2 regions of the Paenibacillus sp. BK720 genome follow, and region 1 is predicted to be linked to the other one. Evidence: riboswitches for the same ligand, from Rfam matches in the RefSeq annotation. Region 1 holds a riboswitch; the other holds the start of a gene.
The links. Region 1 has a riboswitch for cyclic di-AMP ahead of FHT67_RS28020 (3D domain-containing protein). Riboswitches for the same ligand answer to the same signal wherever they lie in the genome.

Region 1 (5,428 bases):
ACCAAGCGTACGACGCAATTCGATTGGAATAACAACACGACCCAATTCGTCGACTTTACGTACAATACCAGTAGATTTCATCATGATTTTGTTTCTCCTCTCAGGAAATAACATTTCGTCACTATTCGACATAGTTTTTCTTTTTATGGCTACTATAATACCAACGATTCCCATAATAGTCAACCGAGAATGTCTCTGATAGACCTTATCAGACCTATATTTATGGGAATTTGACTCTATAGCAAGGTCATATTAATCTTACTATAGAATACAACAGCTTCGACAATTTGGAAACTATATTACGACACTATTCGACATTCTATCAGAGTTTTGTGTCGAAACCATGAACAAAGGAGTTGAAAGGGCGAATGAATCAGCAGCTGACCGAAGAGAAGGTTTTTAAGGATCCGGTACACAAATATATTTACGTGCAGGATCAGACGGTGTGGGATTTGATCAATACGAAGGAGTTTCAGAGGCTTAGACGAATTCGCCAGCTTGGAACCTCTTATTTGACGTTTCATGGCGCAGAACACAGCCGATTCTCCCACTCCCTTGGGGTTTATGAAATAACGAGGAAAATCATCTCGCAATTCGAGCGTAACGAATATCCGGGCTGGCCGATGGAGGAAAGACTTCTGGCGCTCTGCGCAGCGCTCCTGCACGACGTTGGCCACGGGCCTTTTTCCCATTCGCTGGAGCAGGTATTTGACACCCATCATGAGCAGTGGACCTGTGCAATCCTGCTGGAGGATACGGAAGTGAACCGCGTGCTGCGCCGCGTCTCGGAGGATTTCCCGGAGAAGGTAGCCTCGGTAATCAGCAAAACGTACCCAAACCCCATTGTAGTAAGCCTGATCTCCAGCCAGATGGATGCGGACCGAATGGATTATCTGCTTCGGGACGCTTATTTTACGGGGGTCAACTACGGTAACTTCGACCTGGAGCGAATTTTGCGCGTCCTTCGTCCTGTTCAGGGCAAGATTGTCGTGAAAGAGAGCGGGATGCACGCCATTGAGCATTATTTGATGTCCCGTTACCAGATGTATTGGCAAATTTATTTCCATCCGGTTACCCGAAGCTCGGAGATTATCCTAAGACAGATTACGCGCCGCGCCAAGGAGCTGTACGACAATGGTTACGCATTCTCCTGGATGCCGGGACCAATCAATAAGCTGCTGGACGGCAGCATTACGGTAACGGATTACTTGAAGCTGGACGAGGCCTACATGCAGACCATCTTCTCGTTATGGACCGAAGAGGAGGATGCTCTGCTGGCGGGATTATGCGACCGTTTCCTTAATCGCCAGTTATACAAATACATTACGCTGGATGATCCGGGGGACTCTTTATTGGAACAAGCAGCCCGGGAGTTCATCGCAATCGGCCTTAATCCGGACTACCATATGGAAATCGATTTTCCTTTTGACCAGCCCTACGACATTTATCGCCCGGATGCGAAAAAAGGCGGGAAAGAGGAAAAAGCGCCGATTCTGCTGCTGAGCGACGAGAACAGCTTAAGCGAAATATCGGTAAAATCCGACATTGTCCGTTCCATCAGCGGCCTGCATCAAGGCCAGTATCATATCTATTATCCGATTGAACCGCTTCTTGCCGCAGCTGACCGGCTAAGCCCGGGCGTTCGGCAATTGTTTAAAATTTAACTCTTTATATAGAAGGAGCTTGCAGCTAAGATGATATCTTTATTCGACACGCATACCCACCTGGACTCCCCGCAATTCGACAGCGACCGTGAAGAAGTTATCGAAAGAGCGCGCGCTTCCGGTGTCGATTTAATGATCAATATCGGCTTCAACCGGGAGACAATTCCAACGACGATGGAGCTCGCGGAAAAATACGATTTTATTTACGCAGCGGTAGGCTGGCATCCGGTAGACAGCGTTTTTATGGAGCCGGGGGACCTGGAGTGGATTGAGCAGCTTTGTTCCCATCCGAAGGTTGTAGCCATAGGAGAAATCGGTCTTGATTACCACTGGGATACCTCTCCGAAGGAGGTGCAGCACCGGGTATTTCGGGAGCAAATCCGCCTTGCCCGGAAGCTGGGTAAGCCGATTGTCATTCATAACCGGGATGCGCATGAGGACATTGTCCGTATTCTGAGGGAAGAGAAGGCGTCTGAAGTCGGAGGAGTCATGCACTGCTATTCGGGCAGCTGGGAAACGGCCAAAATGTGCCTCGATATGAACTTTTATATATCGTTTGGCGGACCGGTCACGTTCAAGAATGCAAGGGTGCCAAAAGAGGTGCTTGCGAAGGTTCCGCTTGATCGTCTTCTCATCGAAACGGACTCCCCGTATCTGTCTCCTCATCCATTTAGAGGGAAGAGAAACGAGAGCTCTTATGTGTCTTTAGTCGCAGAGGCCGCAGCGGACATAACAGGAAAATCCAAGGAGGAAATCGCTGTTATTACAAGCGCAAACGGTAAAAAATGTTTTGGTATTGTTTAAAAACGGTCTAAAACCGCTGAAATAAAGACTATTGCGGCGATAAAACTCTTTTTACTTGTTGGAATCGCCCCTATTTGCCTTCAGAATCCTAAAATTTCGTTAAAATCGTCTTTTAACGCATCTTTACAATTCTGTGGTCAGGAATGTATGATTTTTCTCAGAGCTTTAACTTTTGTATTGGATTTCCAGTTTGCGCTTAATCTCCGAAAGCCGGAGAGCGGGGGAACCAACGCCAGCGGATGCATCGTTAAGACGTCATGAAGCATCTGCCGCGTATGAATTCTTCAGGGGTGAATTTTGCGGCGATTGCCATGAGCATTCGTTCCGTGGATAGGGCAGCTCTCTCGTCCGAACCCGTCAGCTAACCTCGTAAGCGATTATAGAGAGCGATCAACCTCGTGTATTCACCTTTTCCTGAATGTTTGATTACCCAGGAAGCCACGATCAGATCCTCTGTCGAAGGCTTCTTTTTATTTTCGATTTCGCTATTCGGAAATAGTCTTTACAGGGTAAATCTTGGAGGTGGGAGGCCGTAACACTGGAGCGTGCTTGTCACGCCAATATACTCAATAGTCGCGTCAATAGTATCATGCGTAACAGATTGGCGGCGGGGCTATGAAGGAGGACCGATAGAAGTGGGCATGATCCAGGCTAAGGAGACCCATGGGAAGCGATCATCCAGCATGACTTTCGCAATGCGATGGAAGCATGAAAATTTGCGTTTAATTGTTCTGAGTGCAATTATCTCAATCGCTATGACTTTCATGTTTTTGGTGTTGTTGTACGGATCGGCTGATAAGAGCGTATCCGTAGTGGTGAATGGACAAGAAACTGTCGTAAAGACAAAACAATGGGTCCTGCAACGCCTACTGGATGAACAAGCTATAACGGTTGGACCTTATGACGAGGTATCACACCCTCTGAATGCGTCCATCAAAGACGGAGACCGCATCGAAATCAAGTACGCGGTTCCGGTTACCGTAAAAGCAGATGGCAAAACATCGACGGTGTACACGACAGAGAAAACAGTACAGGCGGCGATCGGGAAATTAAATATTCCTGTCCGCGATCAAGATAAAGTTATCCCGTCTCTCGATACTCAGATTTCGAAGGCAATGACGGTTACCGTTACCCGCGTCGATACGAAAGTAGCAGAGACCGAACGGACTTTGCCGTTCTCGATCGTGAAGAAACAAGATCCAACCCTTGAGCAAGGGAAGGAGAAGCTGGTGCAAACCGGTAAAAACGGCGTCGTAATCGAGCGCGTGGAGAAGAAGTACGAGAACGGAGTTCTTGTCTCCTCCAAGCTGGTCGACAAGGTCGTTCAGAAGCATACGGTCAGTCAGGTCGTAGCGGTAGGCTCGAAGAAGGACGTACATACGCTCTCGGCCGCGAGCACAGCCTCGTATACAAAGAGCGGCGTAACGTTTAAGCCGAAGAAGATTCTCAAGAATGTAACCTTAACCGCCTATTCGGCAGGTGTAGCTTCCACGGGCAAGGATGAGAGTCATCCGGGCTACGGCATTACGGCTTCCGGCGCAAAGGTGAAGGAAGGCCGTACCATTGCGGTGGATCCCGATGTTATTCCAATCGGCTGGTGGGTGTACATCGAAGGAATTGGCTTCCGCAGAGCGGAAGACACGGGCAGTGCCATCAATGGCAACAAGATCGACGTTTACTTTGACAGCACAAGCTATGCCAATAAGTTCGGCCGGAAAAAAGGATATACCGTATACGTGCTTGGTCCGACCAAGCCATCCGCAAGCTAATGGCTTACCGCTATCGTATTTCATTGTTAAATATGCCATTATAAGAAGAGGCGCTGCCTCTTCTTTTTGTGTGCATGGAGATGCTAAGCAGGCTGCATATTATTGACGGTGAAAGAAGAGCGGAAGTTGCTGCTTTTTAGAAAGGAATGTTCGCTTGTGATTAAGGAAATTATTGTGGTGGAAGGCAAAGACGATACGGTTGCCGTGAAGAGAGCCGTTGAAGCGGATACGATCGAAACCAACGGTTCTGCGGTCGGCGAGGAAGTGCTGCGCCGGATCGAGCTGGCGATGGAACGCAGAGGCGTTATAATATTTACGGATCCTGATCATGCGGGCGAGAGAATACGCAAAATTGTGGCGCGGCGGGTGCCGGGCTGCAAGCATGCTTTTCTGCCGCAGGAGAAGGCGATGTACAAAGGCGATATCGGAATTGAGAACGCAAGCCCCGAGGCGATTCGCCAGGCGCTCTCCGAGCTTCGGACGGAAATGGCGGCCGGAGAAGGGAATATTACCTGGGAGGACTTGATGGAAGCGGGTCTTATCGTTCATCCGGACGCGGCAAACCGCCGGCTTCAAATGGGCAAGCTGCTGGGGATCGGGTATGCGAACGGCAAGCAGTTTTTCAAAAGGTGTACAAGCTTCCGTATTTCCCGCGAAGAATTCGCGGAGGCTCTGCGCACGATGGAACAGGGATAGGAGATAGGAGTGAACGGCATGAGCGGAAACGATATAAAGGCGATTGAAGTGGCAACGCCGAAGCGCACGAAGGAAATTATCGCGAAGTATGGCTTTCAGTTTAAGAAAAGCTTGGGCCAGAACTTCCTGATTGATCAAAATATTTTGCACAAGATCGTAAGCGCGGCCGGACTCGACAAGACGAAGGGCGCGCTTGAGATCGGTCCGGGCATCGGGGCGCTTACGCAGCATTTGGCTGCCGCCGCGGGCACGGTAACGGCTATCGAGATCGATAACCGGCTTATTCCGATTCTAGGCGACATTCTGGCGGGCGAGGAGCACGTGAAGGTCGTGCACGGCGACGTGCTTAAGCTGGATCTGAAAAAGCTGTTCGAGGAGCGTTTCGCGGATGTGAGCGGCGTAAGCGTAGTGGCGAACCTGCCGTATTACGTGACGACTCCGATCCTGATGAAGCTGCTGGAAGAGCGTCTGCCGCTCGAAAACATCGTCGTCATG
Region 2 (5,428 bases), on a different contig from region 1:
GGGTTTATCGATCATGACCGTGCTGCTCTTTGGCGCAGGAACCGATTATTGTCTATTCCTGATTGCCCGCTTCCGCAGCGTACTGACTACCGAACCGGATAAAAAGCAAGCCTTGCTCAAATCGCTGGGCGACTCCGGCGGCGCCATTACGATGAGCGGCTTGACCGTAGTGATGTCTTTGCTCGCGCTGCTGCTGGCCGAATACGGCGCGATTCACCGCTTCGCGGTGCCGTTCAGCTTGTCGATCCTCATTATGATGATTGCAAGCCTGACGCTTGTACCGGCAATGCTTGCCATTCTCGGCCGCGCTTCCTTCTATCCGTTCGTACCGCGTACGCCGGAGATGACGGCTGCCCGCGCCGCGCGCAAGAACAAGCCGCTGCCTGCGCCAAAGACCAAAACAAGCTTTGGCATCCGGCTAGGCGAAGCCATCGTGAAACGTCCGAAAACAATTGCTATCTCGACGTTAATCGTGCTTGGCATAACGGCGGCTTTTTCGACTCAAATCAAATTTACGTACGACACGCTGTCTTCTTTCCCGAAGGATATGCCTTCCCGCGAAGGCTTCGACTTAATCGGCGACCACTTCTCCAAAGGAAGTCTGGCCAAGGTACAGGTGCTCGTGAAGACCGACGGCAAAGCCTTGCCGCTTGATCGGAAGCTAGGAGAGCTGGCGAATATCAGCAGCGTTTCCGAGCCTGCAGCGAACACGAAGGATGCAAGCATCGTATCCTACAATGTTGAGCTTGCGATGAACCCGTATTCGATTGAAGCGCTCGATATGATACCGGTGATCCGCTCTGCCGCGGAACAATCGCTATCGGATGCCGGCATTACGGATGCAGCAGACAAAGTATGGATTGCTGGCGCGACCGCCGAGCAATACGATACCCGGCACGAGACAACGGGCGATGCCTATCGAATTATTCCCGTTATTATCGGGATGATCGCCTTGCTCCTGCTGCTCTACCTGCGTTCGTTTGTGGCGATGCTTTACTTGATGGGCACCGTGCTTCTCTCCTACTTCAGCGCTTTAGGCATAGGCTGGCTTGTCGTCCATTACCTGTTTGGCGCCGAAGCGATTCAAGGTCTGATTCCGCTTTACGCCTTCGTCTTCCTGGTCGCGCTGGGCGAGGACTACAACATCTTTATGGTGTCGAGCATCTGGAAAAAGAGCAAAACGATGCCGCTTAACCGCGCGATCGTAGAGGGCGTTGCACAGACCGGCGGGGTCATTACTTCCGCGGGTATCATTCTTGCAGGTACCTTCGCCGTCCTCGCGACGCTGCCGATTCAGGTACTGGTGCAGTTCGGCACGGTGACCGCCATCGGCGTTCTGCTCGATACGTTTATCGTCCGCTCCTTCCTCGTACCGGCGCTGACGGTATGGATCGGCAAAGGGGTATTCTGGCCGTCGAAACAAAGAGCCGCTTCCGTTAAGGAAGCGGAGTTGTAACCCGCCCGGGCGGGTGCCGTCTGCTTAACGATGCGCGGTATCGTTAAGCTGGCCCAAATCTGCGCTTTGCGCGCAATTTCGGCTGTTTTTCAACGCCTTAACGATGCGCGGCATCGTTAAGCTAACCCAATCTGCACCATTAAAAAAGCCTCGGTCCCGACGGGACCGAGGCTTTTCGCTATTTTTTCAAATGGTAAGGCACGGTAGTGATGATGACATCCTTGCGGTACAGCAGCTGGGCACGGAGCATCAAGCTCGTTTGGTTATGCAAAATGTTGTGCCAGCCCTTCTTCGGAATAAACTGCGGAATAATGACGGTTACCTGGTAATTGTTCTCGCTCGCCTTGCGCTGCACGGTATCGATAAACTTGAAGAGCGGATTCGAGATCGAGCGGTAAGGCGAATGCAGGGTTACAAGCCGGACATCCGGCTGGAACTTCTCCCACTTTTCTTCGAAGATGGCTTCATCCTCTTTCTCAAAAGGAACGTACACGGCAATGATCTGTTCCGCCTTCAGCGACTTGGCATACAGAATGGAATGCTCCACCACATGCGTAATCCCCGAAACCGGCAAAATCATCACGTTGCCTTCTATCGGCATCACAGGCTCGCAGGTTGCGAGGCGAAGCTGCTCGCCCACGGCTTCGTAATGCTTCTTGATCCGGTGGAAGACGAAAATAATAAGCGGCAGGAAGATCAGAATCGACCATACCTGTTCGAACTTCGTCAGGAAGAACATGATCGTTACGATAAAGCTGATCAAGGCGCCGATCGAGTTGATTGTGAACTTGCCGACCCAGCCCTTCGGCCGTTGGCGGAACCATTTGACCAGCATCCCCGTCTGCGACAGCGTAAACGGGATGAATACGCCAACCGCATACAGCGGGATGAGGTGCTCGGTCTTGCCCTGGAACGCAACGATCAGGATGATGGACAGAATCCCCAAGCTGATAATGCCGTTCGAGTAACCGAGACGGTCACCGCGTGCCGTGAACATTCTCGGGATGAATTTATCCTTCGCCAGGTTAACCGCAAGCAGCGGGAAGGCGGAATAACCGGTGTTCGCCGCCAGGATCAAGATAAGCGCCGTTGTACCCTGGATAAAATAATACATCGTATGGCGCCCGAATATCCCTTCGGCAATCTGCGATACAACCGTCACGTCTTCCTTCGGGGAGACGCCGTAGTAGTAAGCGAGGAACACGATGCCCGAGAACAGGATCGAGAGCAGGCCGCCCATCGCCAGCAACGTCTTGGCCGCATTATTCGGCGCCGGATCCTTGAAGTTCGGAATGGCGTTCGAGATAGCCTCAACCCCGGTCAGGGCCGAGCTGCCGGATGCAAACGCACGGAGCAGCAGGAACAGGCTGATGCCCGCAACCGGCGTGCCTAACGAGGTGTGAAGCGCAGGCGATACGTCGCCGGCGGCGATTTTGTACAAGCCGACAATGACCATGACAACAATCGCCAGCACAAACAAGTAAACGGGATAAGCAAGGATAGACGCGGATTCCGTCACGCCCCGCAGGTTTAATATCGTAATAAAAAGGACAAACAGGATAGAGATCAGTACCGAATGCTCATGCAGGCTTGGAAAAGCCGACGTAATCGCGTCCGTGCCCGCCGAGACGCTTACCGCTACGGTCAAAATATAATCGACCAGCAAAGCGCCGCCGGATATGAGGCCCGGGAATACCCCGAGGTTTTCCTTCGATACGACATACGCTCCTCCGCCATGCGGGTAGGCAAATATGATTTGCCGGTAAGACAGGATAAGTGCCGTTAATAAGACCAGCACCCCGACACCAATCGGAATCGAATACCAAAACGCCGCTGCGCTAACGGTCATCAAGACGAGCAAAATCTGCTCTGGCCCGTAAGCAACGGATGATAAGGCATCCGAGGACAGGATCGCAAGCGCCTTCGTCTTAATGAGCTTCTGTTCCCCTAATTCCGTGGACTTGAGGGGACGCCCGATCAGTAATCTTTTGATAAGAGTAAACACACAGGTCACCGCCAAAGTTGAAGTTAAACATCTAATACCTGGATACTTGGCTACTCAAACACTTATCAGTGCTAATGTAACCACCTTTTCATTTTTCTACGCATAGAAAAAAGACCGCAGAGTATCCTCCCGCGGCCCGTAAATAACCGAAGTTCACCCTCTCTATCAACGCTTACAAGGTTAGCTGACGGATTCGGGCGTCTAGAGTCGCCCTACGGCCTGCTGCCGCAACATTGCGGCCGGCATGCCGATTCACCCCGGCGACAAGCATAAACGTTCCTGCCTATCGCATTTGGTTCCCCTGCTTTCCGTTTCTAACGGAAACTCAGCGAATACGAACATATGAAGTTTTGCAGATTTGATCATAGACCCGTTTCCCCTTTCCTGTAAACCATGATATACAAGCGAAAAAGGGCAGATTAGTCTGTTTTCCGCTCATGAATGCGGATACATATTTAGTTCGCTCTCGGAATGTCCGAAATAAACCGCCATGCTTTCTTTTACCTTGCAATCGGCAGATAATCCCTGATATGTCAGTGGAGATTGGCTATTATCTGATAGGCATGCTCTATTAAAGTCGCTGTAAGCAAAAAAAGCGCAAACCTGCCTGTGGCTGGCCCGCGCTTTTTTTGCTTTTATTTCGTAAGACGGAACGATTTGGCTTCCGCATCGCGGCTGTTAGGGCCCACAAAGACATGGAACTCGCCCGCATCTCTCTTCAGCTGCAAATCCGCATGGTAATAACGAAGCTGCTCCTCGGTAAGCTCAAACGTTACCGTCTGCGTCTAGCCTTGCTGGATAGCCAGCTTCCGGAAGCCCTTCAGCTCCTTCAGCGGGCGGACAACCTCGCCGACAACATCGCGTACGTACAGCTGGACAACCTCTTCGCCTGCGGCAGCCCCGGTGTTGGTTACGTCAATCGGCTATTTGCTTGAATAGCGTAGTGATTGGCGGGCATTGTCGCTGCGCAAAAGACATGCTCCTTCGATCGCTGTTGTACCCTGATTTCCTTGAATATACCGCTGTGCGGTAGAAATCCGGATAAAAAGGCGAGCGCTGCGATTCTCAGCGAGCATGTCTTTCGCTACGCTCCGGCCCTGCCGCTCTTCAACCGTTTAATCTGACAAGGCTAGATTGGATTTAAATAGGTTTTTACGGGTTCATCCATCGTTTTGCTGGTTAAAGATATACAAGAGGCCTCATCGTTCTACCCCAATCTCGGGTTTGCCTACGAAGAGATCTATTTGATGCTTTTGCTTAAACGGATTCCGCCCTTCTTGCTCTCGCACGAGTTCCTGGCTAAAACAGTCAAGATTGTTAACGGCCTTAACTACTCGGGGCATTAAAGCGAATTTACCATTAAAGACGCCCGATGGATACCGATCACCTTGGGAGGAGACGTCTCCGATCGGCCGGAATATAAATTAGTTAAGCAATGAAACTTTTCGATACACTCATCCGTCTACTTGGTGATTTCAATTTCCGAACCTATATTGAGGAGGCCATCCATCATGAAAAAACCTTTCAAAATGCTTACTATTGCCGTCGCCGGCTCTTGCCTGCTTGCCTATACTCCCGCGCTTGCCCTGGCAGCGGAATCTACTGCCGCACCTGTTGCCGTTACTTACGAACCGATCACAACCGTGCCAATCAGCGCAGTGCTTCCCGATACGCAAGCCGTTAAAGTAACAACGAAAGTAATTGAGGAAACCTCCGATCTGCTTACCGTAAAAATCTCCGTTCCTGTGATCAGCGGTATGCTCGATACCGCCTATCAAGATAAATTAAACGCCACCATCGAGGAAAAAGCGACCAAAGAAATCGACAAGCTAAAGGCTATGGCGGCCGATGACAAAAAGTCCGCCGCAGAGAACGATTATCCGTTCCGTGCTTATGAGCTTAACGTAGCCTACGAGCTGAAAGCCGACGGAAGCACGGCCGCGAAAGGCATCGTCTCGTTCACCGTG

Region 2: linked by a shared signal. The riboswitch ahead of FHT67_RS12720 (amino acid permease) and the one ahead of FHT67_RS28020 (3D domain-containing protein) in region 1 are both predicted to bind cyclic di-AMP.

Annotation. Positions count from the first base shown of each region.
Region 1 covers NZ_JAASRQ010000010.1:62,996-68,423, reverse strand. Annotated here, with positions in the region: gene FHT67_RS28035 (AbrB/MazE/SpoVT family DNA-binding domain-containing protein) at 1-84, opposite strand, end outside; gene FHT67_RS28030 (HD domain-containing protein) at 369-1,664, shown strand; gene FHT67_RS28025 (TatD family hydrolase) at 1,695-2,468, shown strand; cyclic di-AMP (ydaO/yuaA leader) riboswitch at 2,652-2,860, shown strand; gene FHT67_RS28020 (3D domain-containing protein) at 3,104-4,237, shown strand; gene rnmV (ribonuclease M5) at 4,394-4,933, shown strand; gene rsmA (16S rRNA (adenine(1518)-N(6)/adenine(1519)-N(6))-dimethyltransferase RsmA) at 4,952-5,428, shown strand, end outside.
Region 2 covers NZ_JAASRQ010000003.1:146,437-151,864, reverse strand. Annotated here, with positions in the region: gene FHT67_RS12725 (MMPL family transporter) at 1-1,456, shown strand, start outside; gene FHT67_RS12720 (amino acid permease) at 1,635-3,461, opposite strand; cyclic di-AMP (ydaO/yuaA leader) riboswitch at 3,615-3,802, opposite strand; gene FHT67_RS30670 (hypothetical protein) at 4,091-4,396, shown strand; gene FHT67_RS12710 (PdaC/SigV domain-containing protein) at 4,973-5,428, shown strand, end outside.